DNA from 4 places in the Marinomonas posidonica IVIA-Po-181 genome. Region 4 is predicted to be linked to each of the others. Evidence: predicted binding sites of a transcription regulator. Region 4 holds the regulator's gene; each other region holds the start of a gene.
The links. Region 4 encodes PhoB, which activates phosphate uptake and scavenging genes when phosphate is short. Its sites were predicted from a motif close to TGTCATANNNNTGTCANA; they were not measured.
Positions count from the first base shown of each region.

Region 1: the regulator PhoB is predicted to act here: its motif matches at 6,427-6,444, upstream of MAR181_RS04780 (PhoX family protein).
Region 2: the regulator PhoB is predicted to act here: its motif matches at 1,776-1,793, upstream of MAR181_RS13640 (esterase-like activity of phytase family protein).
Region 3: the regulator PhoB is predicted to act here: its motif matches at 6,145-6,162, upstream of MAR181_RS04720 (putative 2-aminoethylphosphonate ABC transporter substrate-binding protein).

Region 1 is NC_015559.1:1,019,283-1,027,541, reverse strand. It holds gene MAR181_RS04790 (FMN-binding glutamate synthase family protein) at 24-1,577, opposite strand; gene MAR181_RS04785 (putative bifunctional diguanylate cyclase/phosphodiesterase) at 1,640-4,054, opposite strand; gene MAR181_RS04780 (PhoX family protein) at 4,365-6,248, opposite strand; gene MAR181_RS04775 (methyl-accepting chemotaxis protein) at 6,563-8,200, shown strand.
Region 2 is NC_015559.1:2,957,809-2,966,067, reverse strand. It holds gene MAR181_RS13645 (isocitrate lyase) at 1-1,473, shown strand, start outside; gene MAR181_RS13640 (esterase-like activity of phytase family protein) at 1,845-3,257, shown strand; gene MAR181_RS13635 (ATP-binding protein) at 3,793-5,598, shown strand; gene MAR181_RS13630 (GGDEF domain-containing protein) at 5,650-6,687, opposite strand; gene MAR181_RS13625 (YccT family protein) at 6,913-7,632, shown strand; gene MAR181_RS13620 (carboxylate/amino acid/amine transporter) at 7,701-8,259, opposite strand, start outside.
Region 3 is NC_015559.1:1,004,380-1,012,638, forward strand. It holds gene MAR181_RS04695 (glutamine amidotransferase-related protein) at 1-200, opposite strand, end outside; gene MAR181_RS04700 (HAD family hydrolase) at 439-1,095, opposite strand; gene MAR181_RS04705 (EamA family transporter) at 1,133-2,053, opposite strand; gene MAR181_RS04710 (putative 2-aminoethylphosphonate ABC transporter permease subunit) at 2,066-3,802, opposite strand; gene MAR181_RS04715 (putative 2-aminoethylphosphonate ABC transporter ATP-binding protein) at 3,799-4,875, opposite strand; gene MAR181_RS04720 (putative 2-aminoethylphosphonate ABC transporter substrate-binding protein) at 5,046-6,074, opposite strand; gene MAR181_RS04725 (UTRA domain-containing protein) at 6,254-6,961, opposite strand; gene MAR181_RS04730 (amidohydrolase family protein) at 7,065-8,159, shown strand; gene MAR181_RS04735 (helix-turn-helix domain-containing protein) at 8,156-8,259, opposite strand, start outside.
Region 4 is NC_015559.1:3,824,055-3,832,313, reverse strand. It holds gene phoR (phosphate regulon sensor histidine kinase PhoR) at 1-977, opposite strand, end outside; gene phoB (phosphate regulon transcriptional regulator PhoB) at 974-1,669, opposite strand; gene ubiA (4-hydroxybenzoate octaprenyltransferase) at 1,755-2,609, opposite strand; gene MAR181_RS17675 (chorismate--pyruvate lyase family protein) at 2,606-3,166, opposite strand; gene MAR181_RS17670 (HDOD domain-containing protein) at 3,173-4,441, opposite strand; gene MAR181_RS17665 (amino acid ABC transporter ATP-binding protein) at 4,535-5,314, opposite strand; gene MAR181_RS17660 (amino acid ABC transporter permease) at 5,337-6,437, opposite strand; gene MAR181_RS17655 (amino acid ABC transporter permease) at 6,448-7,623, opposite strand; gene MAR181_RS17650 (amino acid ABC transporter substrate-binding protein) at 7,732-8,259, opposite strand, start outside.

The sequences.
Region 1 (8,259 bases), 1.1 Mb from region 4:
GCAAATATCAAGTCAGGAAATGTCTACTGCAAAGGAACACCTTCACGGTCTCCTTGAGCAACTAAGTTGAGATATTCTGTTTTCACTTCAGGCAGCGGATTCACCTCAGAAAACAACAGGGAGCGACTTTGATTTTCAATAATTCGTACGTGAGAGCGATTAAGCTCTCTGGGCTCCTTCACGCCACACGAATGGGCAATCAAGCCAATGCCATGTAATAACTCTTGAGCGTAATTTGCCACGCGCTCAGATTTCTCAGTCGCCACCAAGCCTTTTTGTAGCTCAGGATTGTGTGTGGTGATGCCGGTTGGGCAGGTATTTTTGTTGCATTGCAAAGCTTGAATACAACCTAGTGAAAATAGGAAGCCACGGGCTGACACCACAAAATCCGCCCCAGCACTTAATGCCCATGCGGCCTTGCCAGGAACTATCAATTTACCCGAAGCAATAACTTTTATATAACGGCGTAAACCATACGAAGTCAGACGATTAACAACGAGAGGCAAACTTTCTCTTAACTGCATACCAACAAAATCCATCAAGGGTTGTGGTGCGGCACCGGTACCACCATCTGAGCTGTCTATGGTAATAAAATCCGGACAATAATCGAGACCTTTTTTGTGTATTAATTCACACATTTTATCAAAGAACGTGATATCCCCGACCACCATTTTAAAGCCCACGGGTTTACCTGTGACCTTGCGGACATGATGAATCATATTGAGTAAATCATCGATGGACTTAATGTCCGTATGACCATTGGGGCTAATCGAATCCTCACCGACAGGAATACCACGAGTATGGGCAATTTCTTCCGTCACTTTTGCACCGGGTAACATCCCGCCTTTGCCAGGCTTTGCCCCTTGGCTCATCTTAATTTCGAACATGCGTACCGTCTCATGAGCCGCAATATGAGCGAGTCTTGTATCGTCCAAATGACCTTGTGCGTCTCGAACACCGTATTTAGCCGTGCCTATTTGAAACACCAAGTCACAGCCACCTTCTAGATGATAAGGTGATAAACCGCCCTCTCCTGTGTTCAACCAGACTCCCGCTTTTCTCGCTCCACGGGATAACGCCTGCACTGCTGGTTTAGACAAAGCACCGAAACTCATGCCAGAAATATTAACAACAGAACGAGTACAATATGGTGAGGCAGCAGTATGTTCACCAATGCAAATTTCTTTAGGCTGAGCCGCATCTTCTTCTAAGGTTGGAAAGGCACAATTTAGGAAATAAACATCCCCTTGCGTATCTAATGAACGAGTGGAACCAAAGGCAATGGTGGTATCCACTTTTTTCGCTGCTCGATAAGCCCAAGAACGTTCAGCACGATCAAATGGACGCTCTTCTCGATCCAATGCAAAAAAATATTGACGGAAAAATTCACCAAGGTGCTCAAACCAATAGCGGAAGCGACCAACGATAGGATAATTTCGGCGAATGGTATGGGCCGTTTGGTGGGTATCCACCCAATACATCACCACCAAAGCCACCAACAAAGCAAAGCACAAAACCACAAAAATAAGCGCTGCCCAATGAATCGTCACATTCGTGACAGACCATAAAAACTCCATACTTGACCCTTACCCAGTAAAACGTTAAAACGACTGACTCAATGTCTTTACGTCATCATAAATCAAAAACTGGGCGCGGTGTCAGACGAATCGTGGACAAAAGAAGCAATAAATTGATCCGCTGGAGCGGGACGACCAAAATAATACCCCTGATAATAGAAACAATGGATTTCTTTTAAACGGTCCAAATGAGGCAAAGTTTCCACCCCTTCAGCCAAAACATTTATCTTCAACGCTTTAGCCATAGCGATCACCGCATGCACGATGGCTTCATCACTGTGGTCTGTGAGCAAATCGCGTACAAACGACTGATCGATTTTCAACCTATCTATCGGTAGAGACTTAAGGTATTTCAACGACGAATACCCCGTGCCAAAATCGTCAATGGACAAATACACACCCAATTCTTTTATCGCCTGCATTTTCGTCAAACTGGTTTCCCAGTCGTTTAACAAGGTATTTTCTGTAATTTCCAAATCCACACATGAGGCTGGCACATGATGTTTTTCAAGCTGAGATTTTAAGATTGGCAAAAAGCTAGCCTGCTGAAACTGAATTGGACTGACATTAATCGACATTCGCCATGAAGACTGCCATTTTCCTTGTTCTAACCAAGTTGCTACTTGCGACAGAGCTTCATTCAGTACCCATGTGCCAATTTCGACAATAAGACCAATCTCTTCTGCTAAAGGAATAAATTCAGCAGGCGAAATAAAGCCTTTGTTCGAATCACGCCACCTTAGTAGTGCTTCCGCTCCAATCAATTCGCCTTCAGCATTATTTTGAGGTTGATAATAGAGTTCAAATAATTTGTTTTCGGTAGCATGATGGAGGGCCTTTTCCATTTCCAAACGCGCATCAGAGGCAGCCTGCATTTCTGGACGATACATAGCATAAGTATTTCGGCCAGACTCTTTCGCCCGATATAATGCCGTATCAGCCTGCTTCAAGATTACCTCAGCACACAAGTCATTTGCCTGAAAAACACTGGCCCCCAAACTCGCCGTGATATGCACTTCATGATGGCCTGCACTTTTCACCTGCTGACACGCCAGCGTGATACGATTCATTAAATCGAGAACCCTTTGCTCCGCTTCTGCCAAGTGATCGCCGAGGGGCTCCAATAAAAACGCAAACTCGTCCCCGCCCATGCGAGCAAACACCACCTCAGAAGACACCAACCCAGCCAATTGTTTTGACACACATCGTAGTAATTGATCCCCCACGTTGTGACCCAAAGAATCATTAATGACCTTAAATCGATCCAAATCCATAAACACAACCGCTGAGTAACTATTTTGCATCGCAGTTAGTTTTAATCGTTCAGTGAGTCTGTCTGTCAAATATTGACGATTCGGTAAATCCGTTATGGGATCATAGTAAGCCAGATGGTGGATATGAGCTTCGGCTTCTTTCCGTTCTGACACATTACGGATCAACATCAGCGTTTCCACTTGATCTTGAACATCGTATTTTACTAAGCGAATTTCAACGGGAAATTGACGACCTTGCACTTGGTAAAGCGTTTCGACGGTTTGCGGGGAATTTAACGACAAAGTATCGACCAAGTTAACAAATTCAGGCCAGTGAAGCGGATCATGAAAACGAGCAAGTGAAACTGATGTCACATCATTTTGCTCCAGTTTCAACATGGTTTTCGCGGCACTATTGGCCATGCGAATTTGTTGATTAACATCCAATAATAAAATGCCATCAGCGGCATGTTCTATCATGGCTTTGGTATGACTATTACTGCGCTCCAAATCACTTAGGGCGGAATTCAAATGCGTCCATAACTGAGTAAAGGTCGTATGCAAATGCCCCAACTCATCGGACTTGTGACGCTGATAAAAGGCATCAGGCAATGGCTGTTTTTGATGCTGACCAATATGTGTGAGAGAACGGGTAAAACGCATCAAGGGATACGTCACTAAATAATAAAAAATCAGAGAAATGAGGCAAGCCAATAAAATGTCTTTGAGCAAATTATAAACCAGCAGTGGAATATGCGTATCCAGCAACCTATCCATCAGATAACGTTTTTCCGGTACGACCGTTAAAATCCCAGCATTGAAGGTCGGCTGCTCAATCGTCAGAGATCGTTGAAAGGTATTTAGATTGGAGAACATTAAGTCCGCAAGCGCAACAGAAGATCGAAATGCACGTTTCTCAGCTTTACCTTCAATGAAAATGTGACCAATTTCATCAGTAACCTTGACGCTCGCAATGGACGGACTCAACAACAAGCTATTAATTTGCTGCTGTGCGAAAGCACGATCTAATCGAAACACCGCGGCAGCTAAGGGCTGCTCAACAACGGCAATCAATTCATTAAAATCTTGATCGATGATCTTTCGTTGATGCTTGATACCATCGTACATTTGAATCGCATTACTGATTAAGCTTAAAACAACCGCCAACACTAATGTCAACAGAGCCTGCTTAACAATTAAAGACTTAGAAAATACAAGGCTCATTGATACCTTCTTGGTTTTTATCATCCATTATTACGTCCGACACAACGCCGAACCCAGCCAAAAGCAAAGTTTAGTAAGTAAAAACATTCCCAGTAAAACTGGCCTAACTTGGTGGAAAGCCCATGTATTTGTCTGACAAAAGTAATCTTAGCCAAAGCGATCAAAGTATAATTTAAAATTATATTACCCTAAATTCTTATCTACCAATATCATGATATGAATCATAACGAAAGCATCTCCTCCCCCTCTCAATACAGTACAAATAAAAAAGCCAGAGCATATGCTCTGGCTTTTTTATTGCTAAAATCGATTAAACGATTGCACGTCCATCTTCACGAGTGATGGCAATCACACTGGAAAGCGGCGTTGAACCTGTTGGCCAAGTGCCGCCCGGGTGTTGAATGCTGACAAACATAGTGGAATAGTCTGAACTCCATGCTGAGCCAGTCACTTCACACTTAGTCGGTCCCACCATAAAGCGTTTGATTTCACCGGTTTCAGTGTCACCAACCAACATCTGGTTGTTACCTTGTCCCGCGAAATCCCCTTCATTTGAATAATTACCGTCGGTCTGAATCCACAACAAGCCATTACGATCAAACTTCAAACCATCGGGTGAATTAAACATATTGTCTTTATTGACGTTAGCAGAGCCTGCATAAGCATCATCAAAGACCGCTGGATTACCTGCCATCACGAACAAATCCCATTTGAAATCGTTCGCGGTATGATCTTCGTTGCTTGGCTCCCAACGTACGATTTGACCAAACTTATTTTTAACTCTTGGATTCGGGCCTCCAGCAGGCGTTGCATCGCCACCGGCATTAGGCTTCACACCACGGTTTTTATTATTGGTAAGACAGCAGTATGCTTCCACTTTATTAGGGTTCGCAGCCACCCACTCAGGACGATCCATAGTAGTTGCACCCACTTTCGATGCTGCTATGCGTGTATGAATGGCAATGTCTGCTTCCGTCATACCCGTTGTTGCTGGCGTCAAAGGCAACCATTCGCCACGATTATTCTCATGGAATTTCGCAACGTACAAGGTGCCTTCGGCAAGTAAATCTGAATTATCGGCACCCACTTGATATTTGCCTTTTGATACAAAGCGATAAAGAAATTCACCACGCTCATCGTCACCAAGATACACAACAACATGACCATTAGCAGCGACCGTTACTTCCGCATTTTCATGCTTAAAACGCCCCAATGCTGTACGCTTTTTAGGGCGAGAAGTAGGGTCCATAGGATCAATTTCAACCACATAACCAAAGCGATTTGGTTCATTAGGCTCTTTTGACAGATCAAAACGATCATCAGCCATTTCCCACTTATAACGTCCCTCTGACATACTAACACCGTAACGTTTAAGCTCTTCAGGAAGTTGGTAACTGTCATCTGAAGACGCAAAGTAGCCGTTAAAGTTTTCTTCACAGGTTAAGTAAGTGCCCCATGGGGTTTTACCTTGTCCACAGTTATTCCAAGTTCCTTTCGCCACTACACCACGAGGGTCTGCAGAGGTTCTCAACAACTCATGGCCACGAGCTGGTCCGGTAATATCCATTTCAGTATCCGCGGTAATACGACGATTGAATTTAGAGTCTTTAATGATGCTCCATTTGCCGTCGTATTTGGCAATCTCCATGACAGACACACCATGCGCCGCTTTACTTTTGCGCACATCATCCGCTGTGACAGTTTTGCCATCTTCACGATTTGCATTCAATGTCTTAGGATTCACGTATTCATTATTGACAGCCAATACAAATACACCGTTGCGATTAAAGAATGCCAAACCATCGTTGTTGTCACCGAATGCCATCTCCTGAGAAGCGCCTGTACCGCCTGTAGTGGTGTCTAAAGGAATTCCTTTCGACCAAAGCGGGTCACCCCAAGACGCCACAACTTGCCATGAGTAGCCTTTAGGCAAAGTAATGGTGTCAGCCGTGGTGGCTTTTACCATATCAAATGCCAGACGTGATGGCTGATGATGTGCTGCCATGGCATTCGCTGCGCCCAAAGTAGACCCCATCACAAATGCACTGGCACCAACTGCCGCACCACCGCTTAAAAAACCACGACGAGAAACCATTTTATTCGCCACTTCTTCGAATTCAACAACTTCAGGAGCTGGACGTACTAACTCATCTAGCTCATCAAAACTCAAATCCTGTTTCTGTTTAATTGTCATAATACTGCCCTATCAATAGTGATTTATTACTGGCGAAATAGGCCACAACGCCCACTTTTAAACTCATTGAAGTGACGCTCTAACCCGCTGTTTGAGATCTTAGAAAACAACCTTCCCATAAATGTTGTTTCTAACCTCCCCTGCTTAAGAGAAGTTAACAAATAATCTATAGACAAAAAGTTACATAGAAATGACAGTTAAATGGCACCATTGAATTGTTCAAAGAAAAAGGATACAACTTGTAAGCAAAAAGAAAGACCAACTTTATACAAGAATAAACGTCACGCAGACTCTCAAGAGGATAGGATACCCTTATGATAAATACCTTACGCAATATCCCCATTAAGCACAGGTTAATCAGCCTGCTGGTCTTTTTTTCTATCGGTTTGATTTTAGTGATTTCACTTTCTCTAAGTGAAAACAAAACGACACTACTCAATGAAAAATACGCGCAAACAAAACATGTTGTTGAAACGGCAACAGGCGTTTTAACTCACTTTCAAGCACTCGAAGAATCAGGAGAACTCAGCCGAGACGAAGCTCAACGATATGCCATGGAAACCATAAAAGGCATTCGATACGCTGGCACAGAATACTTCTGGATCAATGACTACAATGCGGTAATAGTCATGCATTCTGTTAAGCCTAGTTTGGACGGAAAAGACTTAGCAAACCTTGAAGACCCTAACGGTAAAAAACTTTTTTCAGAATTTGTCAAAGTGGTAAAAGCACAACAAGCAGGGTTTGTTGATTATCTTTGGCCAAAACCTGGCAGTGAGCAGCCCGTTGAAAAAATTTCATATGTTCAAGGATTCGCTCCATGGGGTTGGATTGTGGGCTCAGGAATCTACTTAGATGATGTCAATCAGCAGTTCAAACAAGAAATCATAAAATTGGGCGGCATCGGTACCGCTATTATTCTTTTAGCACTGCTTATTTCCACTATCATTCTTAAATCCATTATCACCCCAATCCGTCAAATTCAAACGGCTTTGACAAACATTTCACAAGGTTCTGGGGATTTGACGGCCCGTCTTCCTGAGTCTGGAAACGATCTATTAACCAAGATAGCGGTTTCATACAATACCTTTGTGCAAAGGCTGAGTGATACGCTGAATAAAGCGGTGTCTCTCAATCAAGAGGTGGAGTCAAAAAGTCAAGAACTGAAAACAGCGTCAGCAAAAACCCGAGAAATTAGCCAAGAACGAGAAGGCAAATTCACTGAAATGACGCAAGCCATTACGGAAGTTGATAGCTTCAAAACCGAGGTCATTGAAAGCACACAAACGACCTTAGATTCTGCTAAGGTGACGGTTGAAAAAACCCGTACGGGTCAGCATTCTATTCAACAAACCGTTGATTCTTTGGATAAGTTATCCAGTGAATTAGAATCTGGATTAAACACGGTTATTCAACTTGCTGAACAGTCTCAGACCATTGGCAGCGTGCTGGATGTCATCAGTGAAATTGCCGAGCAAACCAACCTTCTGGCGTTAAATGCGGCAATTGAGGCGGCCAGAGCCGGTGAACAAGGTCGAGGGTTTGCCGTGGTAGCCGATGAAGTCCGTGGCTTAGCCAGTCGAACCCAAGCATCAACGGATGAAATTCAAGCTATGATTAATAAACTACAAAGTGGTGCGAAAGAAGCTGAAAGCAAAATCACAGAGAGTCATCAACAATCACAAAAAACCACTCAAGAAATGAGCGTGACGGCGCAATATCTAGAAGACATTGCCAGCTCAGCTGAAGGTATTAATCATGCCAGTAATTCGGTACTTCAAAGCGTTACCTTGCAAAGTGATGTAGTACAAAGGCTCAATGAGTTAAATGAAAAAGTGGTTGAATTATCTGCGCAGGCAAGTTTGCAAGTTCAGCAGAACAACCAAACGAGTGAATCCCTGGCTCAAACATCAGAACAAACACAGCAGGTCATGTCGGCCTTTAAACTTTAGCCTCTAGGAAATCGATCACGCCAACAAGGTGTCCTTCTTGTTGGCGTTTTTTATATCTA
Region 2 (8,259 bases), 870 kb from region 4:
ATTGCCAAATACACAGCCAAAATCATGCGTGAAGATATGGCAAGTTATGATCAAGACCAAGCAAACTACACTCAATCTTTGGGTTGCTGGCATGGTTTTATCGGCCAACAAAAAATGATTTCTATTAAGAAACATTTTGGCACTACTCGCAGTCGCTACTTGTACCTTTCTGGTTGGATGGTGGCTGCCATGCGCTCTGAGTTTGGTCCTCTACCAGATCAGTCTATGCATGAAAAAACTTCGGTACCAGCCTTAATCGAAGAGCTGTATACCTTCTTAAAACAAGCTGATGCCCGAGAGATGCAACATTTGTTTAAAGAGCTTGATGAAGCCCGTCAAGCGGGTGACCAAGTGCGTGAGCAAGCAGCACAAGAAAGTATTGATCAGTTTGAAACGCATGTGGTGCCGATTATCGCTGATATTGATGCGGGTTTTGGCAATGAAGAAGCCACGTATTTGTTAGCAAAGAAAATGATTGAAGCAGGGGCTTGCTGTATTCAAATTGAAAACCAAGTATCTGATGCGAAACAATGTGGTCACCAAGACGGTAAAGTGACAGTGCCTCATGAAGACTTTTTAGCGAAAATTAATGCTGTTCGCTATGCCTTCTTGGAACTTGGTGTGGAGGATGGGGTGATCGTTGCACGTACCGATTCATTGGGTGCAGGTTTAACCCAAAAAATTCCTGTATCACAATCTGCGGGCGATTTGGCTGAGCAATACAGTGCCTTCATTGATGGTGAAGAGGTCACATCTCTTGATCAGATGCAGTCTGGTGACATGTTGCTGAAGCAAGGTGGAACATGCATTAAACCAACTCGTTTGGCGAATGGTTTGGTGCGCTTTAAGCCTGATACGGGAGCGGATCGAGTAGTGCTGGACTGCATTACGTCGTTACAACATGGTGCAGATCTGTTGTGGATTGAGACAGAAAAACCTCATATTGGTCAAATTGCTAATTTGGTTAATCGTATCCGCGAAGTGGTGCCAAATGCGAAACTGGTTTACAACAACAGTCCTTCGTTTAACTGGACGTTAAATTTCCGTCAGCAAGTGTTTGATGCTTGGCAGGAAGCGGGCAAAGACGTGAATGAATATGATCGTGATCGTCTAATGTCAAAAGAATACGATGCGACCACACTAGCGATAGAGGCGGACGAACGCATTCGTAACTTCCAGCGCGATGCAGCGGCTCAAGCAGGGATTTTCCACCACTTGATTACCTTGCCTACCTACCATACTGCTGCGTTGTCGACGGATAATTTGGCGAAAGATTACTTTGGTGATCAGGGCATGTTGGGTTATGTAAAAGAAGTACAACGTAAAGAGATTCGTGAAGGTCTTGCCTGTGTTAAGCACCAAGACATGTCTGGTTCCAATATTGGTGATGATCATAAAGAGTATTTCTCTGGTGACAATGCACTAAAAGCATCTGGTAAAGACAATACGATGAATCAATTCGCGGCGGTTTAAAGACCAAAGGTTATGTAATTACGTCGTGGTTTTAATTAAAAGGGCCTAGTCATTCCCCTGCTAGGCCCTTTTTTATTCTTTGTTAAGCTGCTTGCCAATATGTTCAATATTGAACGGCGAAACTCACCTCGAATAATAAAGAAATATTCACACGCTGACCCCTACAAGGATGTAGGGGATTAGAGCAACGCATAACCACAAGGAGGTGGTGTATAGGGCAGCGTAGGAGCGGTTGCCGAGGAGCGGTTGCCGAGGAGCTCGTTGCCGTCGCCAGTGGACTTGTTTGTACCTTCCTTAAGTCATGTCATGAAAGCGTCATCACGCTCTCTTATGCTGTTTGGACGGTTAAAAAACAAACAAAGGGGCGCGTAATGACAAGTAAAGTGTGGTTGGCTGGTTTGATTTCAACGCTTGTTCTAACTGGTTGCATGAGTCATTCCAGCTCATCAGCGTCAGGTATTGAGTTTGCAGAAAATTTTCCTAAACAGGGTGCATCTTTGCCTTATGACGTTTTAAGAGCAGATCTGCTGGATGGGAAAACAGGCCAACCCTTTGAAGTTCGTAATGGAGGGTTTGGCTCGGCCATGACAGCTCACCCAAGCATTCGTAATCAGTTTTATGCTCTAACGGACCGCGGCCCAAATGCTAATTACACAGGGGATTACGGTAAAGGAAAAACTTTCCCTGTGGCTTCTTACACTCCTCGTATTGGCTTATTTGAGGTGTCGGAAAGCGGTCAAATTACTCTGCTTGAAAGCATTTTATTGAAGCGTCCTGATGGTCAATTGATTTCAGGTTTACCCAATACCTCGGCCCTCGGCGGCACAGGTGAAACGCCTTACCACGCGAATGGTCAGCCAGTATTAATGGACGATTCAAAAGCTTATAACGGGCAAAGTAATCCGATTAAACTAGATGATTATGGTTTGGACGGGGAAGGTTTGGTGGCGTTAAAAGACGGCACTTTCTGGGTCAGTGATGAGTATGGACCGCATATGGTTCATTATGATGCTAGTGGTGTTGAAATTGGTCGTATCAATGCATTCCAAGCGGATTCACGTAACACGTTTTACCTTCCTACTGTCTTCCAGCATCGCCGTGCCAACCGAGGCATGGAAGGGTTAGCAATCAGCCCAGATGAGCAAACTCTGGTTGGGATTATGCAATCTACCATGCGGAACCCTGATAAAGCAGCTCAAAAGGGCGATCTAACACGCATTGTGACGGTGAATCTACAGACGGGTAAGACAGAGCAATACTTGTATCGTCAGGAGAAGAATCAAAACTCAAACTCTGAAATCGCAGCTCTAACCGAGAGTCAATTTTTAGTCATTGAGCGGGATGGTAGTTTCTTGCTAGGCGGCCCTAAAAAAGCCAATCCAAAGGCTCAAAAGCAGGTTTATCGCATTGATTTAAACACAGCAACGCCTTTATCAAGTGTGGCTTTGTCGGGTTCGATAACGCGAGATGGAAGTCACGGTTTGTTGATTGATGGCTTGACCTTAGAGCAATACGCTCAGCAACAAGGCTGGGCGGCATTAGCGGAAAAAGGCATTAAACCTGTAAGTAAAGTATTGGTGGTCGACATGGTTAAAGAAGTGGCGTATCCACATGATAAAATGGAAGGTCTGTGGATAATCGATGATCATCATTTAGGGGTATTGAATGACGATGATTTTGCGACTTGGTCAACGAAAGGTAAGCTTGAGCAAAAATATTTGAATGACACGACCGTTGATTCGAATCAGTTGTACATTATCAAAACGGATTTACTATCTGAGTAATACTGAGTTTGAAAAAGAATGAATTTCAAAGAGCGCTTTAGCGCTCTTTTTTTATGCTCTTATGTTTTGGCGTTCTTGTGCTAAGAAAGACCCGAAGGGCGTGGTCTAAGCTCCCCTTATTCTTTTTTAAGCTTCTTGCCAATATGTTCAATATTGAACGGTGAAACGAGCCTTGAATAAAAGAAACTTATTCACAAGCTGACCCCTACATGGATGTAGAGGATTAGAGCAATGCATAACCACAAGGATGTGGTGTAGTAGGGCAACGCAGGAGCGGTTGCCGAGGAGCTCCGTAGTCAGTGGACTTGTTCACATCTTCCCTAAGGCTTGAGGTTTGTTGTTTATTGAATCTATGTCTCATCGTTTTGATCTTTATCATCAAAGCTCAGTGTTAATGGTTAAGGGAAAGCTGTAGTGGATTGTTTTATATTGTTGAGATTATGTATTTTGGTCTTTTTTCGGTGTTATGGTTACAAAATGAACTTAATCTCTATGATGACTATATTTACCCTCAATCCATCTGAGAAAGGTCTTAATGAAGTCACGTTACACTCTTGGTGATAAACAAGTCAGTGAAATTAGCCTAAAGGATTTGGCTCGACGCTCTCGATATGGCGGCTTATTTTATTTGTTGGCATTTTGGGCCGCGGTATTTAGTTCTGCGACGGCTCGTGAGCATTTGGCCGTGATAAGCGCTTTTTCTGTTTGTTTTATCCTATTGCAAGCTGCTCGCTTTTATCTCTACTATCAGGTTTTTGCCAGTAAAACGCTTCAGATTCCTGCTTACTTTTCACGTTACGCGTTTGTTTATAATGCTTCTGCTATTGTGTGGGTGAGTGGCTCCGCATGGTTGTTTTATGTTAACCCTCTGATTGATATATCGGTAACCGTAAATGTGATGTCGGCAGCGGGTATTAGTATTGGTGGGGTAACCATATTGGCTTTATCCCATAAGATGCTGCGCAATTATTGTTTGCTTATTGGGCTGCCTTTTGCATTTGCGGCGGCGGCATTTTTAGAAGGGCCAGGTAACTGGATTGTTATGGGGCTGATCATTGGTTACGGTTTTTTTATTTATCTGACAGGGAAACAGCTTAATGTTAGTTACTGGCAAGCACTCAATGATAATTTGAAACTGTCAGAACAAGCAGAAGAGTTGTCGGCAGCAAAAGAAGCGGCTGAAGTAGCCGGTCAAGCTAAAGCAGATTTTCTCGCGGCGATGACCCATGAAATACGCACACCTTTGAACGGCGTGCTGGGGATGGCACAACTGCTTTCAATGGGAGATTTGAGTGATCAACAACGACAACAAGTAAGCGTCATTAATAATGCGGGTAGCACTTTGATGCATATTATTAACAACATCTTAGACTACTCAAAAATTAATGCTCAACAGTTGAGCTTGGAAAAAATACCCTTTAGTCCACAGGATGTTGTTAATGATGTGGTTCAACTGTTGTCCACTCAGTCTGAAAAGAAGGGCATACAGCTCTACTGTCATTTTAATAATGTACCAGAGTCTGTTTTAGGTGACCCTCATCGCCTCCATCAAATTCTTTATAACTTGGTTGGTAATGCCTTTAAATTTACTCATGAAGGAGAGATTGCCATCCAAGTGAGCGGTGAGAAAACACGAGAGGAAGCGAATGAATACATTGTGTCTTTTGCGGTGAAGGACACAGGAATTGGTATTGCTCCAGAAGATCAACAGCGAATCTTTGACCAGTTTTACCAAGTTAATCAATTTAATCCTAACATTCGCGGAACCGGTCTCGGTTTGAGTATTACTCAGCGCATTGTGGCACTATTGGGCGGGCAGATATCTTTGCAGAGCGAAGTTGGGAGGGGGACTGTTTTTACTGTCGCTTTACCTTTTGAACGGACCGAAAGTGACCGTGTGGAGCGAATAGATCATCTTAGTCAAACATCTGAAAATTCCCCTGAAACCACTCAATCATTGCGTATTTTATTGGTCGAAGATAATAAGGTGAACCAAATCGTCTGTGAACAGTTTTTGCTGAAATTAGGGTGCCGTGTTGATTTAGCCGAAAATGGTTTGATTGCTAAAGAGCGATTTCGACAGGCGCAGGTATATGACGTTATTTTCATGGATTGTAATATGCCTGAAATGGATGGCTTTTTGGCAACTCGAGCGATTCGTCAGATTGAAGCAGACCAGCAATTAGCTGAAACCCCAATCGTCGCCTTGACCGCTCATGTTGAGGAAGACATAAAGCGTAAATGTTTACAGTCAGGGATGAATGCTTTTTTAAGCAAACCGTTTTTATTCGAAGATCTTGAAAGCATTATTAACAGTATTTGTATGGGACGCAGGGATTAGGTTAGTTTGATGTGCTCTACCTTCCCAAGCGATGTTTTCTTGAGAGAGGTCTTAGTTTTCTAATTCAATACGGTTACGACCTTTTTCTTTGCCTCGATACAGTGCTTTATCAGCCCGCTTAATGATTTTTAAAGCGTTGTCTCTTTCCCCGTGTAGCCTTGCAATGCCTAAGGTAATGGTTATTGGTAATTTTAAATGGCTAAAGTGACTGTCTTCGATCGTCTGTCTTAGTTGTTCGGCAATTTTTTCCGCTTCCAGTAGATGGGTGTTGGGTAAGACGATGATGAATTCTTCACCTCCAAAACGTGCTAAATAATGATGTGATTGGATACCTTTATTCAGTCGATCTGCGACCTCGATAAGACAAGTATCTCCTACATCGTGTCCATATTGATCGTTGATTTTTTTGAAGTAATCGATATCAATTAGCATCAGGCAAAATGGCGATTTTGTTTCTTTTGCTTGTTCTAATTCCAGGGAAAAATGCAAGTTCAAACCTCGACGATTGAGCAATTCTGTGAGCGGGTCTTGCAAATTTTCTGCTGTTAATTTTTTTGTTAGTTCGGTGTAGCGGTTGAGGAAGAACTGCCCAAAAATGGCACTGAACATAATCGCGAGGATTAACCAAAACCCTCTTAGATAAGAAGTATTATCGGCGTAATACTCTCCTGACACATTGATAATGGAATGATTAAAAATGGTGGCGAAAAGAACGGCGACAATTAAGAACAGACTCATTAAGCGTGATTCAAGTCGTCCCCCTATTAAAGCGCCTACTATAGGGTATAAAGGCAGGAAGAAGGCAACTTGACTGTTAACACCGCCAGATATCGACAGCATAGGTAAAATAATAATCAGAGAAGAAATAAGTGACAGAGAAATGTGCCATTTAGGCCATTTATTAGATCGTACTACGAGATATAAGCTGCTTGTGATTATGATATCAAAGATAGCAATCCAGAAATAATATGGGTGTAACTCTGCCAAGATAGGACGAGCTAACAGCGAAAATACCAAGGTAACCAAGGTCATTTCGATGATTCTTAGGGTCAGTTTGTGGTTTAGCTTCGTTTGGCTTAAGTCTGGCATTGGGAGCTTTAGTCTTGGCTAGTCTCTATTATTTATCTCATCATACCTGACTGAAGGAGCGTGTCTTTAGGTGATTTGTTAACGGATGGAACGGAAAAGCCAAGAGGCCTGATATTGCATGAAATTAGGCTTAAAATCGAATCTTTAGAGGTTTTACGAAGTCTATGTGAGAGTCAATGCTAGAGTGTGGTAGCGTTGTTGGAAATTACGCTCTAAGGAATGAAAATGCTGAAGAAAAAATGGCTAGCCTACATAAGTTTTATCATGTCGACTTTTACCACCTTGTCGGCGTACGGTGAAACCTTAGAAGTGCCTAAATGGTTCGAAATAATGTATGTGGATCAACAGTCTGCAAAGCAGTTTGGTAACGATTTTGAAGTGTCGTTAACACCAGGACAACATCAAATTGTGTTGCGTTTTAATAAAATTTTGCGCACTGGTGGCGATTCGGAAGTGTTTCAATCAGAGCCTATAGTGATGGATGTCGAAGTGGCTCAAGGTGCCTACTTACAGCTCAAAGCGCCTTATATATCATCGGTTCGACAAGCCGAAAAATATGCCGATGAGCCAACTTTTACGCTTCATGATGAAGCCAGTGGTCGTGATGTGAGCTACCAAAAAAGGTTGTTGAAAGAAAAGTCAGGTTTGCAAAATTTGCGTGATTATCTGGTTGAAGTGAAGCAACTTAATAATAGTGCTTACGATGCGAGCAAGGGGCCGGGTGCCGCCCCCGTTCGTATGGAGACGGATCCAGCGTTAGAGATGATGAAATTCTGGTACAACAAATCTGATACCGCGACGCGAAAAGCCATGCGAATTTGGATTGCGGATGATCAATACCAAGCCAATGTGTCAAATATACAGTTGGAAATGATGATGTTGTGGTACAACAAGGCTGACGATGGAACGAAGAAAACCTTTCAGGTTTGGTTGGTGAACGAATAACAAAAGTACCACTTAATCGTGCCAATACAAAGTGCTGTCAACCTGCTGTATTGGCACGTTTGAGTTGTCTAGTGTGATTCGCTTAACCGGTTGGCTCTTGCGGCAATTTTTTGATTAAATTTATCATTTACCCAAAGTGCCAATAGTATGATGCCACCACCAATGGCCAATCGCATAATATCGGCATCACGATTCCAAAAGAGCACATTGACTAAGATTCCGGCCGGAATCAACAGATTGTTGGCGACGGCCAGTGTTCCTATGTTGACTAATGTCGCTCCTTTATTCCAAGCAAAATACCCCAGCCCAGAAGCGACAATGCCAAGATACGTCAAAATGGCCCATTGTAGTGTGGTCGTTGGGAGTTTTTCTGGGTTGCCCATGGCCAAATAACATGGAATCACAACCGCCAGAGCACCGATGAAAAACCAGCCAAAAACGGTTCTTTGAGGCAAATCAGGGCGCTGTTTCTCAATCACACGTTTGTAGCCCACCTGTCCTGCGGCAAAGCAAAGGTTAGCGCCTTGTACAATCAACAGGCCTTTGATGAAGCCATCGTCAACGCCTTGATAACGAATAGCAACGGCCCCCAGAATGGCCAATAAGGCGCTGATGGCAAAACCCACA
Region 3 (8,259 bases), 1.1 Mb from region 4:
TCGGCTTTTGAACCTGTGACGAGCCAAGCATCACATACTTGGCAATCGGCTGGAAATTCATTCAAACGGACATCAAATATTTTAAATTCCAATTGTGGATCAATGTGGCCAATTTGATCTGTAAACATTTGCGCGTAGGTTGGGTAATGCTCCCTTAATGGTTCTGGTGTGATACCAGCGGCAAGAATACCGATTTTCATGCTTTTTTATCCTCAAAAACAGGGTATTAAGATTGGACTTGTAGGCGACTTTGTCGGCGCATTATATCAATGGCGGTGATTACCGCAATGGTCACAATTGGAGCCATGAAACGGGTTAAAATCTGGGTAGTGAAGTGTGGTTCGTTCGTCAAGCGGCGTAAATAATCCTGACACAGGAAGGGGTGTTTCAAAATGAGTCAAGGCGCTTAATCAACAGCAAGATAAGCGCCTTTAAACATTATCTCAAGCTGAGGATGTTCCACTGGCGTTGTTGAGCTATTTTTTCAAGTATTGGGTCTGGGTCAACAGCAATGGGATGGCTTACTTTTTCCAGTAAGGGAAGATCATTGTGGGAATCACTGTAGAAATAGCTGCCTACCATTGATTCGCCATGTTGCTCGGCCCAGGTCAAAGCGCGTGCTACTTTTCCTTCTCGGAAGGTTGGAACGCCGATAAGTTCACCGGTTATTTTTCCATCTAGAATATCGATATCGACTCCTAATGCATGTTTCACGCCTAGATAGTCAGCAATAGGGGCAACCAAATGAATGCCTGTCGCCGAAATGATGATGACTTGATCACCTGCATCATGGTGTTTTTGTAACAAGATTCGGGCTTTTGGCAGAGCCATCTTGATGATGACATCTTGAATGAAATTACGGATCAGCGCCTCGACTTGGTCGGATGTTAAGTGGCACAGTGGGGACAAGGTATAGCGCATATACGTCGCTAGATCTAAAGTGCCTGCGTCGTACTCTTCCATATAAGCGAGATTTTTCGGGAGAAAATCGTCCGGAGTGGAAAGCTCATCATGAGCGGCAATGTACTCAGAGAAAGCTTGCGCCGTATCGCCAGCGACTAGGGTGTTATCAAGATCAAAAAATGCGAGTGCCATTCTGGCTCCTTCTAGTGTTAAAAAATGCGCTTGGGTTTCAACCCAGCGCCACAGCTAATAAACCGATAAACGTCATAAGAACCCCGAGGATTTTTGGGCCCTTTAAAGATTCACCAAAGCCAATCACGGCAAATAGAACGCCCAGTGGAATACTCAATTGTCGAAACGCCACGACGTAACTGACATTGTCGACAAATGCCATACTGAGAATGACAAGTGAGTAAGTTCCCAGCATTAGACCACCGGTTAATAACGCTGCTTGCCACTGATGACGAATCAGATAAACGCATTCACGGCGTTGTGTTCGAGTGCTAATCACAAACCAAATCATCCAGATCACAGCAAAGGCACTTTGCAAGGTCACGTAGGCCAAGGCGACTTCACTTGGGGTGGCGATAGGGTTTCCTGATGTGTCGGTTAACGCTCGCATTAATTGCGTGGCTTTGTTATCAACTAAGGAATAACCTGCCGTTGCAAAGGCGGCAACGAGAGCAAAAAAAGTGGTTCTATTGCGGTAGTTAGCCAGTTTGAAATCGTTAAAACTGGGTAAGGGAATGAACAAACAGCCAAGTACGATTAATGCCATACCCACAACCGCTTGCAGTGAAACCGCTTCTTGTTGTCCAAGGACAAAAGTGGATACACCCACAATGATTAGAGGGGAAGAGCGGGCAATCGGATAGGCAATGGACATATCCCCTGCTTTGTAGGCTTCGGCCAACCCCCAGAGGTAAATGGATTGGAAAAGTCCCGTCAGCAAGAGCAGTATCAATATTTCTTTGTCAAATGCGAGTATGAGTGCCCCATGAAGTATCAAAAAAGGGGAAAAAATCACAGCCCCAGCGACCATAGTCAGGAAAAAGAAAGCCAGTGTTGGGCTGGTCTTTTTGCCAAAAAAGTTCCAACCCGCATGCATGAAGGTAGATATGAGAACTAAAACAATGGCGGTGAGGCTCATTTCGTTCGTTTCCTACTTCTGACGCCAAGACTGAGTGTGCTTAAGTAACACACTGCCTAAAAACCAGTGCGCTAAGCGAGCCACCATACAGGTCAGCATGATCATTACCGCCATGGCGGCGGCTGGTGCAATGTCCCCAGCGTCATCCATGTTTAACACGGCCACAGAAGCCAAACTTGTATGATAAGAATAGAGAAAGACCACTGCCGACACTGTGGTCATGGCATTGACAAATAAATAGCTGGCAATGTCTAACACCGCTGGCATACATACCGGCAAGGTGACGCGCCAGAAAGTTTTGATTTGTGGCACTTTTAACGAAGCTGATACGGACTCGAACTCTGCATCAATCTGCTTTAAAGCCGTGGTTGCGGTCAGGTGACATACGGTATAAAAGTGGCTAATAGTACAAACAACCAAAATGGTCATGGTGCCATAGATGCCATTAAGTGGATTGTTGGGCGCATTGAAGAAGAAAATATAGGCTAAACCAAGTACTAATCCGGGCACGGCTAAAGGCAAGATAGCAAACAGGTGAAAGCACCATTTTAGTAATTGGAAGCCTTTTAGTTTTGCGACTAAATAGGACTGGAAGAAGATAAAAACCGTGCCAATGAGAGCGGTAAAGGTAGCCATTTGAATGGAGTTCCAATAGGAGTCCCAGCCGCCGCCGTCCATTAAGTCAAAGTTATAGTTCTTAAAGGATAAACTGAGATTATAGGGCCAAAAGGTAACCAGTGAGGCATAAACCGCCATCAATATAATGCCGATAATCACCACTGAAACCAACAGCATCAGAGTGAAAAAAGTGCGGTCTAACCAAGGGCGCTTTGGCGCAGTCCAAGGAACCGCTTTTGATGTCAATAAAGCAGACTGTCGACGTTGTAACCAACGATCTGTGATAAAGGTAAGAATGGCTGGCAGGAGTAAGATAACGCTAACCGTGGCCCCCATTTCAAAGTTTTGCTGACCAATGACCTGTTTGTATATGTCTGTTGCCAGTACATTGAATTGGCCACCAATGACCTTGGGCACCCCAAAATCCGTAATAACCAATGTGAAGACGACAAAGGCTACACTGATGATGCCGTATTTGGCGGCCGGTAATGTCACGGTGAAAAAGGTACGCATGGGGGACGCGCCCAGTACTTCTGCGGATTCGTAAAGGCGTGCGTCAGTGTTGGCCAAGGCCGTTAGCATGATCATCAAAGCATGAGGAAAAGTCCAAAAGCAGGAGCCAATGATAATTCCTATGGGGCCATAGATGCTTTCGCCCATGAGCAATTCTTTGATGATACCTTGGTTGCCAAAGAGGTAGACCAAACTGATGGCCGGCAGAAGTGATGGTGCCAATATGGGCAACACGAGAACGGTGCGAAAGAGACCTTTCAATGGAATGCGTGTTCGACTGATGCCATAAGCGGTTAAAAAGGACAGGGTGGTGACAATAAACGTTGATAAGAAAGCGATCAACAATGAGTTGTTTATGGCGTTATAAAGGCTAGGAGTGGCGAAAAAATGGCTGAAATTCGCTAACCCAATAAAGTCTCCCGCTTTGTTTTCAATACTTTTAGACAGCAGGGTGTAGATTGGCAATACAACACACACGAAGAGTGCTAAGACCCCAATCATGAGCACAGCGCCGAGTGACCATTCATCTAAACTACGCTGGCTAAGCCATTTTGATTCTCGGCTCTGAGATATTTTGACTTGAGCTTGGTCCGCGGTAGCGAGGCTAGATTGACTCATGCTTGGCCTCCAAAAATATGCAAACGATCAGCTGGCAATTGGCAGCGTACAGATTGACCTTGGCTTAAATTCAAGCCCGACATTTCATTCATTGAGATGTCCGCAATGAGAGGCGTTTCATGATTGTCGATTTGTAATAAGGAACGAACCCGAGAGCCAAGAAACTCCAAATGAAGTACTTGGGCATTGAGGCTGTTCTTGTCATCCTCATGACCATTAAAACGAATGTCCTCAGGGCGAATTGCAAGTTTAACGTTTTCTCCAAAATTCGTTCCGCTATTGGGCTGGCACTGCAACATAAGTGTGCCTGATTGCATTAAACCATCGCCACTGTTTTTGGCTTGAATGAAGTTCATTTCGCCCACGAATTCCGCAACAAACGGGGTGTTTGGGTGTGCATATACTTCTTGTGGGGTGCCGATTTGTTCAATAACGCCTTGGTTCATGACGACGATTTTATCGGCCATAGTTAAAGCTTCTTCTTGATCATGCGTAACCATTATTGTTGTGACGCCGAGCTTTTCTTGTAGCTGTTTTATCTCTTGGCGGAGGTGCGCTCTTACACGGGCATCCAACGCAGAAAGTGGCTCGTCTAATAGCAGCAAACCAGGTGACGTGGCTAAGGCTCGTGCTAAGGCCACCCTTTGTTGCTGGCCACCAGACAATTGCGCTGGGTACTTGGTTTCACTGCCAGACAGCCCAACGGTGGCTAACAGGTCGCTAACACGAGCGCGTTTATCGCTTTGACTAAAATGTTTTGAAACCAAGCCGTATGCAATGTTGTCTGCGACAGTCAGATTGGGGAACAGGGCATAAGATTGAAATACAATGCCAAAATCCCTATGTTTGATTGGGGTTTGTGTAATGTTTTCGCCCGCCTGAAAAAGCTTGCCTGAAGTCGGCATGTCTAACCCAGCAATGATCCGTAATAAACTGGTTTTGCCGCAACCTGATGGGCCTAGAAAGCAGACAAACTCGCCTTCTTGAATGTTAAGTGAAACGTCTTTTAAAGCTTGATGTGCGCCAAACATTTGGTGGATGTTTTGTAGTTCTAGGTAGGCTTGGTTGGACATAAAATCCTCTCCTTGAATAAGAGTATGTTTTGTCATCATCCCTTAAGCTCATAATGCAAATTAGAGTAAGCGGATATGACAAAACAGACTGACGATCGGCTAATGTAGAATGAGTCTGTTCATTTCTAAGAAAAGTGGGAATAGGGCGTCCCTATTCCCACAGCAAGGTATTATTTTGGATCGCTTTTGCCATCGTAGCGTTTTTGCCATTCTGCAAGGATTTGGCTGCGATTATCTGCAGACCATTCGAAATTGTTGTTAATCATCAGAGATTCGGCGTTGGCCGGAAAGTAATCTACGGGTTTGGCTACACCTGGCATGGCGACAACCGCGTAGCCTTCGTTATACATTTCATTGGCTTTTTGTGATGCTGTCCAGTCAACCAAGGTTTTGGCTGCTTTTAGCTTGTCAGTACCTTTGATAATGGCTGTTGCTTCCATGTCCCAACCTAACCCTTCCGTTGGGAAGACAATGTCGAGTGGAGCACCCATTTTTTTCGATTTCGCGGCACGGAAGGCGAATGAGATGCCAATTGGAATTTCCCCTGCAGCAGCCAATTTACAAGGCTTAGAACCAGAGTGAGTATAGCGGCTCACGTTTTGATGTAAGCCGTCCATGTAAGTCCAGCCCTCTTTTTCGCCAAAAATTTGCAGCCAGCTGCTAACGTCTAGGAAGCCTGTGCCGGATGAATTTGGGTTTGGCATGATGATGTGACCTTGATAAACCGGCTTGGTTAAATCGGCCCAAGAAGTCGGTTTTGGTAAGCCTAATTTTTTCGCTTCTACTGTGTTGTAACAGACAGCGGCCATCCAAGCGTCCATGCCAGTCCAAACAGGGTTGTCGCTCATGTCTTTGAATTTCGGCGACAGTTTTTCAGAGCCCATCGGCTGATAAGTTTGCAACATGCCTTCGCCCTTTAGCAGCATTAAACTGGTGGCAGCTAACCCCCACACTACATCGGCTTGTGGATTGTCTTTTTCGGCTAACAATTTGGCTGTCACAATGCCAGTAGAGTCTCGAACCCAATTGATTTTGATTTCAGGATGTTCTTCGTTAAAACGAGCAGCATATTTTTTGAGATCTTCCGCTTCAATCGCAGTGTAGACGGTAAGTTCTGTTTTAGCGGCGTGTGCTGCCATTGAAACCGTGGTGATGCCTGCTAAAACAGCCAGACGTTTAAGTAGGGTCTTATGTGTCATTTCTCATCTCCATGCATCAGGTTAATCAACTGGTATATACCAGATTGTGTAATGCAAAATAGCAGCCAAATATGTCATTGATGTGACGATTCTTTTAAAAAGTTGAAATGATCGACAGGGTCAATGATTGATTTAGCAGGGAGATAACTGGGTGGATCAGTATGATTGTGGTGGAAGAATTAGTCTCGAATGGCAATATTAATGGTCACAGCATCATGACGCCAAAACTCATAATCGACCTCAAGGACTTGCTTCGCACTAGTGTAATTTATGCGTTCAATCTGTAATCCTGGTTGACCGGCTGCTATGCCTAGGTCATTGGCGGCGTGGGCTGGAAGAGAAGTGGATTTAAAGGAAAGGTCCATGTCTCGATATTCTTGTTGATATTTACGCTTAAGGATCTGGCTCAATGACTCCGTTAAGTCTTCCTCTTCTATACCAGGTAATAAATTTTGGTTGATGTACATTTTTTCGATCAGTACAGGGCGTTGGTCAATATAACGACGACGATGCAAATAGAGGACAGGGTTTCCAACAGGAATGTTCATTAACTGTGCAATACGTTCGTTAGCGGGTTCAATTTGTTGCGCTAGTTTCTCAGTACTAGGGGAAAAGCCTTGTTCAGTTACGTATAAATTAAAGCTTAAATGGCTGGCTGGGTGATATATCACCGCTGCTGGTGAAACAAACCAGCCGCGTCTATTTTGACGATAGATAAGGCCTTCGGCTTCGAGGTTTTTGAGGGCTTGTCGAATAGTGACCCGTGTGAACTTAAATTGTTCGCCAATTTCTCTTTCAGATGGCAACTTACTTCCAGAGACCAGTTGCTGGCTGGTGATCAGGTCGCTGAAGTATTGTTGTAAATGATGATAGTGTGGCGTGGACATGGTAAGGTCATTCCTATTAATAGACGAGCAAAAACACCTTAAAAATAACGTGTTAGATGAGTAAGCGTCAAAGTATTTGTTTTAACAAAGAGGTTTCATTCTTATGGCTTGTCATCCTTTTATGGTCACAATTGCACTTTGTTCCTTATTGATAGGGTGTGCTAATGATCCTGAAAGTGAAGCACGCTCATTAACGTCTTTTAAGTCTGGTGCATCGTGTTATGACCGAACAACGGAACCTTATACGGCTGTCGTCGATAGCCATCTTCATTATCGACCATTTGATGGTCGCGCTATATCCTTTCAACAGGTGAATGATTTTCTCCGACAAACCAGTGTTCGTTTTGCAAATGTGTACGGAATTGGGCAAATGTTACCTGCTAATTCAACCTGCTCTAATTATTTGAAATGCCCTGGTACGCCAGTTTCTCCCACCACTCGAAATGATTTTGTTAATGCAGCCAATATGTTGGAACACGCACCAGAAGATTTGCATTTAATCTTATCAATGACCTTTACGGATTTAGCCAACCCAGAATCCACCCTAGCTATTATGGCGCTCTATGAAAAAGAGTACCCAGATATGTTTCGTTGGATGGGAGAGGTTAATCTGGTCAAGCAAGCCCAGTTTAATAACCGTCATGAGCCAGCGACACCTCAGGATATTCGGCAGTGGGCTGATTTTATGAGTGAGTTGGAAAAGCGAGACTATCCAATCACCATACATTCTGATTTAGGCAACAACCGTGCTCCAACGCTATATGTACCGTTAATGGAGCAGGTGTTGTCTTTATACCCGAATAATAAAATTATTTGGGCGCACATGGGAATGTCGTATGAGTTGACCAATATGAAAGCGGATCATCATATTGCCATATTGTCAGCTATGTTAGACAAGCACTCTAATTTGATGTTGGACACTTCATGGCGTATTTTGAATGATTATTATTTCAGCAAGAGGGGCAATCAAGCAAAGTATGTGGCCTTCTTTGATCAATATTCAAAGCGTATCTTACCAGGTTCGGACTTTGTTGCCTTTCGCAATAACCGTTTTTCCGTATATAAAGAAGAGCTTGAAGTGACGGGACACATTCATCAATTTTTGAGTGATGAAGCGTTTCGTAATATTGCATTAGGGCAAAATTACTTTGAGTTATTGAAACTGGAGTACGTGGCGCCAGAAGTGTGTTCCTCTTAATTGGCTTGATGTGGTTTCTCTTGCCATTTATGGAGGGTTTTGAGTTGTTCTAATAATAAAAATTTATTCTTTGGAGAGAGTTCACTGTAGAGTTTTAATA
Region 4 (8,259 bases):
AAGTTGGAAAAAGCACTGTATAACTCTTTATAAGAGCCATAAATTCTGGCGTCTTCTGATATATAAGTGGCCAACTTGTGTTGGTCGGTCATGATGGCTGTGGTGGTTTTCAGAATCGACTCTACGATGTCCGATACACGATGCCATTGATTTTCTTCGCGCTTGTCATCGCTCTCAAGGCGGGATAACAGCAACAAATCTTCGATGAGCTGTTCCATCCGGACAGATTGCTCAGCCATGTTTACTATGCCTTTTTGCATGCTTTTGGGCAGGTTGTCTTTAAACATGTCTAAGGTTTCAACATAGCCTTTAATCACCGTTAGAGGCGTTTTAAGCTCATGGGAGGCATTGGCAACAAAGTCTTTACGCATCTGTTCTAATAGGTGTAGACGAGTCACATCACGAACGAAGATGAGGTGATCGTTTTTATCATATAAGGTGGTTTGAACTTCTAAATAGACACCGTCTTTTGCTGGAGACTTAATGACCAGAGGTTCACCAAAACGCTTTTGCGTAAAATAGCGGAAGAATTCTGGACTACGAACGATGTTAGTAATGACCTGCCCACGGTCAACAGGTCGCATTAAACCCAAGAAATGAGCCGCTGAGTTGTTCCACCATTCGAGGTTACCTTGGTTATCCGCCATAATCACGCCTTCTTTGAGCGCACTGGTGGAGCTTTCAATCCGAGTTAAAGCTTGTCGCATACGACGTTTGGATTTTCTCTGCTTCTTTTGCAGGCGGTATACAGCATCAAAGACTTCTCCCCAGATACCACTCGATTCTGGTGGAGCGGCACGTCCTGAATGACGTAGCCAGTTATGGAATTGATAAAGTTGGTATAACTGCCAGTACAAGGTCCCTAAGGTATACAGCAGCAGAACACCCAAAAAATGACCAAGAATATAGCCAATCACGGCACAGGCAGCAAAACCTGCTAACCAAGAAAGGATGGTGTTCCGCCAAATGGTTTTCATACTGACCTTTTTGCTGAGAAACGGTAGCCTGTGCCTCGCACGGTTTGAATCAAGAAGTCATGAGTGTCGCCAATGGCCTTGCGCAGACGACGAATGTGTACATCAACGGTACGTTCTTCGACATACACATTGCCTCCCCATACTTGATCCAACAGCTGTGCTCTTGAATAGGCTCGTTCTTGGTGAGTCATTAAAAACTTGAGTAAACGATATTCTGTTGGTCCCATGTCTAGCGGACGGGCACCAATGGTGACTCGTTGGCTAATTGGGTCCAGAGTGAGGCCTTCCACTTCGATTGGTTCATCTATGCCTTGTGGTGTGGCTCGGCGTAATACCGCTTTGAGACGAGCAACGAGTTCGCGCGGCGAAAAAGGTTTGGTGATGTAGTCATCCGCCCCGACTTCTAAGCCTTGAATTTTGTTGTCTTCTTCGCTTTTGGCCGTCAGCATGATAACCGGAATTTCGGCTGTCGTGCTGTCTTTCTTGATGCGGCGAGTTAACTCGATACCACTACCACCAGGCATCATCCAATCAACCAAGATCAAATCTGGTCGATGGTCCACGATAATTTCGTGAGCTTGCTGAATATTTTCGGCTTCCATGTACTCATAGCCAGCCATCTCTAAGGCAATCGCAATCATCTCGCGAATGGAAGATTCATCATCAATAATTAAAACTTTTTTACCGGTCACAGGATCTACCCTCATCTCAGGAACGGTTTTTATTAAAGCGAGCAATTATGACAATTTAGTTAAACTGTCATAAGTTTGCCACATATTAAGCAAAATAGCTGATAACTAAACCGATAAAGACACAGCAGCCAATGCGGTTATTTTCGAGAAAAGAGCGAAAACAAGCTTGCCTGTCTCTGTCCTTCGCTTGTTGGTATTGCTTATAAAACAACCAGATACAAATAGACAAAGCCAGAAAATAGGGCCAGCCTAGTGTGGCGAAGAAGCCGATCCATGTCAAAAGGGATAAGGTTAAAGCTTGTAAACACACAATGACCATGAGGTCGGACTGACCGAAAAGGATAGCGGTAGATTTGATGCCGACTTTTAAGTCGTCAGGTCGGTCTGTCATTGCATAGTAAGTGTCATAAGCGATGGTCCAGAAGCAATTTGCGAGAAACAGCATCCATAGAATCGGGTCGCTTAAACTGCCCCCTTGAGCACTGTAAGCCATAGGAATGGCCCAAGAAAAGGCAAGACCGAGAAAAAGTTGAGGCAGATGGGTATAGCGTTTCATAAATGGGTACAGAGCCGCTAACCCCAAACCGACGAATGACAGTAATATGGTTTGCAGGTCCGTTAATAACACCAAAAAGAAGCTGAGCATGGATAAGCCAGCAAACAGAGCTAGGGCTTCTTTCTCTGATACTCGACCAGAGGGAAGCGGGCGGTTCTTTGTTCGATCAACATGGCCATCCACTTTTCGATCCGCATAATCATTGATTACGCAGCCTGCTGATCGCATGCTAAATACCCCTAAGACGAAAATCACCAACAGAGACCAGTCCGGCTGACCATCCGCCGCGAGCCAAAGAGCCCATAAGGTAGGCCACATTAAGAGTAATGATCCGATCGGGCGATTAAAGCGGGTGAGTTCGGCGTAATCTTTTAGCTTGTTCATAGCAATCCAAAGGGCGATTTGAAATGAGAGATTGTGTCAAAGATCGCTTCATTTACCAAGATCCCAGCACCGTATTGATGAAATACGGAGCGTCTTGCCCAAACACAATGAGGTTGATCTGGGAACATAGCCGCAGGTAATTCCGTGATTTCAATCGGGCTGCGGGTGAGGGTGCGATGCTGGAAAAGGTAACCGCCTAATGGTTTGTTCTTTAAATGAGGTACTTGACGCCAGTGTCCGAGTAATGAGCGGGCGGGAATAATGGATCGAGCGTAGATGACGGTTTGTCCATCCAACTTTAATAGGACTGTTCGGACGCGTACTGCTTCTCTTGGCTTTAATTTGAGCTTGCACCTTTCTCGGAGGCTGGCCGTGCCCCACTTATCCTCAATCACCTCAACACTGAGTTGGCCAATGCACTGTAATTTACTGGTTAATGACTTATCTGTGGTCAGCCAATGCCATAAATATTTAGGTACTTTGGTTTTACTAACACAATGAGCGGGTTGCCAACGGTAGTCAAATTGCTTGGTAACAAGCGCGTTAAGACGAGTCATAACGTGTTAGGCATTCATTGTATTGATAAGGGAGACCATTTTATGCAACTCATGAGAAGACTGGTACATCTGTTCTCGGCAAGCCTCAGCCTGTTCTATGTCTAAGCCCACTTCGACCAATACCGAGAGATCTATATCCAAGCCATTACGAAGTTGGTGAGAAACATAGAGAAGTTTGGCTAAAGTAGCATGCTCACCATAATAGTGTGGCTTTTTACTGTAGCGAATGGCTGTCCAAATGTTGTCTGGTAAGCTCCAATAACGTAATAGCCAAGAACCTAGCTGCTCTTTGGTGAAATGTAGGATTTGCATTTCGATCAGTTCGCTGGGTAAGTGAGCATTGGCTTCATAATATCGAGATAAGATTGAGAAATGTGGTGGTAAAATGCTACTGATGGCCAAATAACCGAAGTTTTGCAAAAGTCCGGAAAGATAAGCATGGCCAAGTTTAGGACGTTTTTCATTGGGCATGGCTTTTACTAAGGTTTCCATTAATACGGCATTGGAAACCGAATCCAGCCAAAAATTTTCATAATGTCTTGGGCCATTGTCGGGTGCGTGGAAGGCATTACCCATAGATAAGCCCAATGCTAGGTTCATCACCATATCAAACCCCAACACTCGAATGATGGCGTCTTCGACTGACTCAATCGTTCCAGGAGCGCCATAATAAGGAGAGGAAGCCCAACTGATAACCTGCGCCGCTAAACTTGGGTCCAGTGCAATCACCTCGCACAATTCATCCGTGCCAGCGGTTTGATCCGCAGACAAACGAATAATACGATGTGAAGAGGCGGGTAACGGCGGAATTTCTAATGTTTCTTCAAGACGTTGTTTGAGGCGAATCGATTGAAAACGGCCAAGAGCTTCTAGTATTTGTTCTTCATCATTTTCATGGTTATCGGTTGGTCGTTTGATCTTGTCGATGTCTAGAGAAATGTCTTCGAAGCGATTTAACGGACCGCTAAACATGGTTTTCAATTCATCTGAGCTGATGTCATGATACGGGCCGTCCGACTTTAATCGGATCAGTACTTTAGGTTCGGCTAATAGGCTGGATTCTATGATGCTCGACACACTATTGGGTTTGATCAGTGGGTCACCCTCACTATTGAAGTTAGTGATGGGTTCGAAGCGTCGCTTGGTAATTCGAGAAACCGCGGCAATGTCTAACATATGTTGTTCAGGAAAAATTACCTGCAAACGGCCTGTATGGTCTGCTAGGTGTACCACTCGCAGTCGCTTATAGGGCTGTTGTTCGGCTGATATTTCCATATTTTTCTCTGTTAGAACAAGAATTAATAAACTAAAAAAGCCCCTATTACAGGGGCTTTTCAAATATAACAGATTTTAAAGACAAATATCGAATCAGTGATTCAAAATCTGGCTTAAGAACATCTGAGTACGATCATGCTGTGGATTGTCAAAGAACTCGTTTGGTTTGTTGGCTTCAACAATTTCACCCGCGTCCATGAATACCACTCGGTCAGCAACGGTTTTCGCGAAGCCCATTTCGTGAGTAACACAAACCATGGTCATGCCTTCTTCTGCTAACTGAACCATAACGTCCAATACTTCTTTGATCATTTCTGGATCAAGTGCTGAAGTGGGTTCATCAAACAACATGATACGTGGTTGCATGCACAAGCCACGTGCAATCGCTACACGTTGTTGCTGACCACCAGAAAGCTGGCCTGGATACTTTAAGGCTTGGTTAGCGATTTTCACACGTTCCAAGTAATGCATGGCCATTTCTTCGGCTTGTTTCTTCGGCATTTTACGAACCCAGATTGGTGCCAAGGTTAGGTTCTCTAGAATGCTCAAATGCGGGAACAAATTGAAGTGTTGGAACACCATACCAACGTCCTTACGGATCGCTTCGATGTTCTTCAAGTTGTCGTTCATTTCGACGCCATCGACTAGAATCGTACCTTTCTGGTGTTCTTCCAAGCGGTTTATGCAACGTGTCATGGTGGACTTGCCTGAACCAGAAGGCCCACAAACAACGATACGCTCGCCTTTCTTTATGCTGAAGTTGATGTTTTTTAGTACGTGAAAGTCACCGTACCATTTATTAACATCATTAAACTCGATAATTGCTTCTTCGCCCTGCGCTAGTTGGGCACGGGCCATATTGGTATTTGTCATTATAAAGACCTCAAATTCTTAACTAATTTCGCTTGTGCCCAGTTTCTAATTTACGCTCGATTCTCATACTGTAGCGAGACATGCCAAAACATGCAGCCCAATAAATAAAACCGGCAAAGGCATATCCTTCAATGGTCATTCCGAGCCAGTTAGCATCATGAGTTGCGGCTTGGATACGACCGAGTAGATCAAACATTCCCACAATGTAAACCAGTGTGGTGTCTTTAAATAAACCAATGAATGTGTTGACGATTCCTGGAATGACTAATTTTAATGCTTGCGGCAAGATGACCAAGATCATCGACTGCCAGTAAGTTAATCCCATCGCATCAGCGGCTTCATATTGACCTTTCGGGATAGCTTGTAAGCCACCACGAATAACTTCGGCCATATAGGCTGCTGAGAACAAGGTAATACCGATCAGAACTCGTAATAACTTGTTGAAGTTCATACCTTCAGGCAAGAACAGAGGAATCATTACGGATGCCATAAACAGGATGGTAATCAGCGGCACCGCTCGAATCGTTTCAATGAAGACGATACAAACCGACTTTGCTATTGGCATTTTGGATTGACGACCAAGCGCCAACAAAACCCCAAGAGGAAAGGAAGCCACAATGCCGACGACGCCTAACAGAGTGGTTAAGAACAAGCCACCCCACAAAGACGTTTCAACGACTTCTAGACCAAATACGCCACCTGAAAACAGGAAGTAAGCAATAACAGGATAAACCACCAAAATCACTAGGGATAAGTATAGTTTATTCACTGTTTTAACAGCGTATGTACCTAATAGAATCACCAATAGAATCAAGGTTAAGTTAATGCGCCATGTTTCTTCTGATGGGTACAGTCCATACATAAACTGTTCAAAATAGACCCCAACGAATGCCCAGCAAGCACCGTCACCAGTACAGTCGGCTTTTGATGCACCCGAAAAGGTTGCTCCGACAATGCCCCATTCGATAACGGGTGGGATCAGCAAATATAAAATATAAAAGCTAAACAGGGTTAAAAATACGTTCAGTGGGGACGACAATAAATTGTGACGAACCCACGCCACCGCACCAACAGAATTCACTGGTGGTGGAAGGCTTGGTGATGGTTTGAATTCAATAGCCATGTTCTTCCTCCTAGCGCTCTATTAGTGACATTTTTTTGTTATACCAGTTCATAAACATTGAGATAGATAAGCTCAATGTACCGTAAACCAACATACATAGACCGATGTTCTCAATGGCTTGACCTGTTTGGTTCAGCGTCGTACCCATAACAACAGCTACCAATTCAGGGTAAGCGATAGCCGCACCCAATGATGAGTTTTTCGCTAAGTTTAGAAATTGGCTAGTAAGAGGTGGAATAATCACTCGCAATGCTTGAGGCAAGACAATTAAGCGCTGCGTTAGGCTGTCTTTTAGGCCTAAAGAACGCGCCGCTTCGGTTTGTCCCCAGTTTACGGACAATATGCCTGCACGAACGATCTCAGCAATGAAGGCGCCTGTATAAGTAGACAGTGCCACTAATACCGCCACAAACTCGGGTGGAAGAACCATGCCCCCTGTGACGTTAAAACGACTCTTTTGTGGCAGGTCAAACTCAATAGGGAATCCAGAAACCACTAATGCTAGGAAGGTAATTCCTATGATGGTGCCGAAAGACGCCCAATAAGCTGGAAACCAGAGTCCTGTTCTGGTTTGACGCTTTTTAGCCCAAACAACCAAAGCAATGGATGCAATGATGGATAGGATAAAACCTGCGATCACAATGCCAAACCCGTCTTGGGTGATTGGGTTGGGAGAATAGATACCACGTTTGTTTAAGAAGAAATCACCAAAAATGATGCTGTTCTTAGGTATAGGCAAGGTTGCTAGAACCGCAAAATACCAGAAAAACATTTGTAGCAATAAAGGGATATTACGTAATGTTTCAACGTAAACTGTTGCTAATCGTGCGACCAACCAGTTATTAGAAAGACGGGCTAAGCCCATCACAACACCAATAATAGTCGCCAACGCGATCCCCATTAAAGAGATTACAACGGTATTAATCAGAGCAACAACAAATGCTCTTCCGTAGGTGTTGGCCTCGGTATACTCAATTAGGTGAATAAGAACGGGAAATCCAGCTGGTTGATTTAAAAATGCAAAACCAGTCGAAATACCTTGATTTGCCAGGTTGGCTTGTAAGTTAGTAAATAAGTAATAACCTACGAAAACCACCACGGCTAGAAGCACAACTTGAAAAATGAGGGCTCGATTGCCTGCATCATTCAAAAAATTTTTAATACTTGAACTATTTTTATCGCTCATCTTGTTTCAGGCAGTTGAAATGCTCGTCAGATGTGTAAGGAAGGGGGGAGAAATCCAGCGACTCCTATGAGTCGCTGGATAAATACCCGAAGCAAGTCGCTTTAGGTATTAACGTACTGGTGGCGCGTACATAACACCACCTTCAGTCCATAGATTGTTAATACCACGTGGAAGACCGACAGGTGTATTTGGCCCTACGTTACGCTCAAACACTTCACCGTAGTTACCTACTTCAGCGATGATGTTGTAAGCCCAATCAGCCCCAAGTCCTAGAGACTCACCCATGTTACCTTCAGCGCCTAGTAGACGACGGATACCTGGATCGTTTGACTCAGACTTGATTTTAGCAACGTTTTTAGAGCTGATGCCCATTTCTTCAGCGTTTACCTGAACGAACATAGCCCAAGTTACGATGTCTTTCCATTGGTTGTCGCCGTGACGAACAACAGGACCTAGAGGCTCTTTAGAGATCGTTTCTGCAAGGATAACGTGAGCGCTTGGATCCGCAAGTTTAGAACGGTGAGCCGCAAGACCTGATTTATCTGTTGTGAAAACGTCACAACGACCAGAAGCGTATGCTGCTAGTGCTTCGTCCGCTTTCTGTACGATAACAGGAACATAGTTCATTTTATGCTT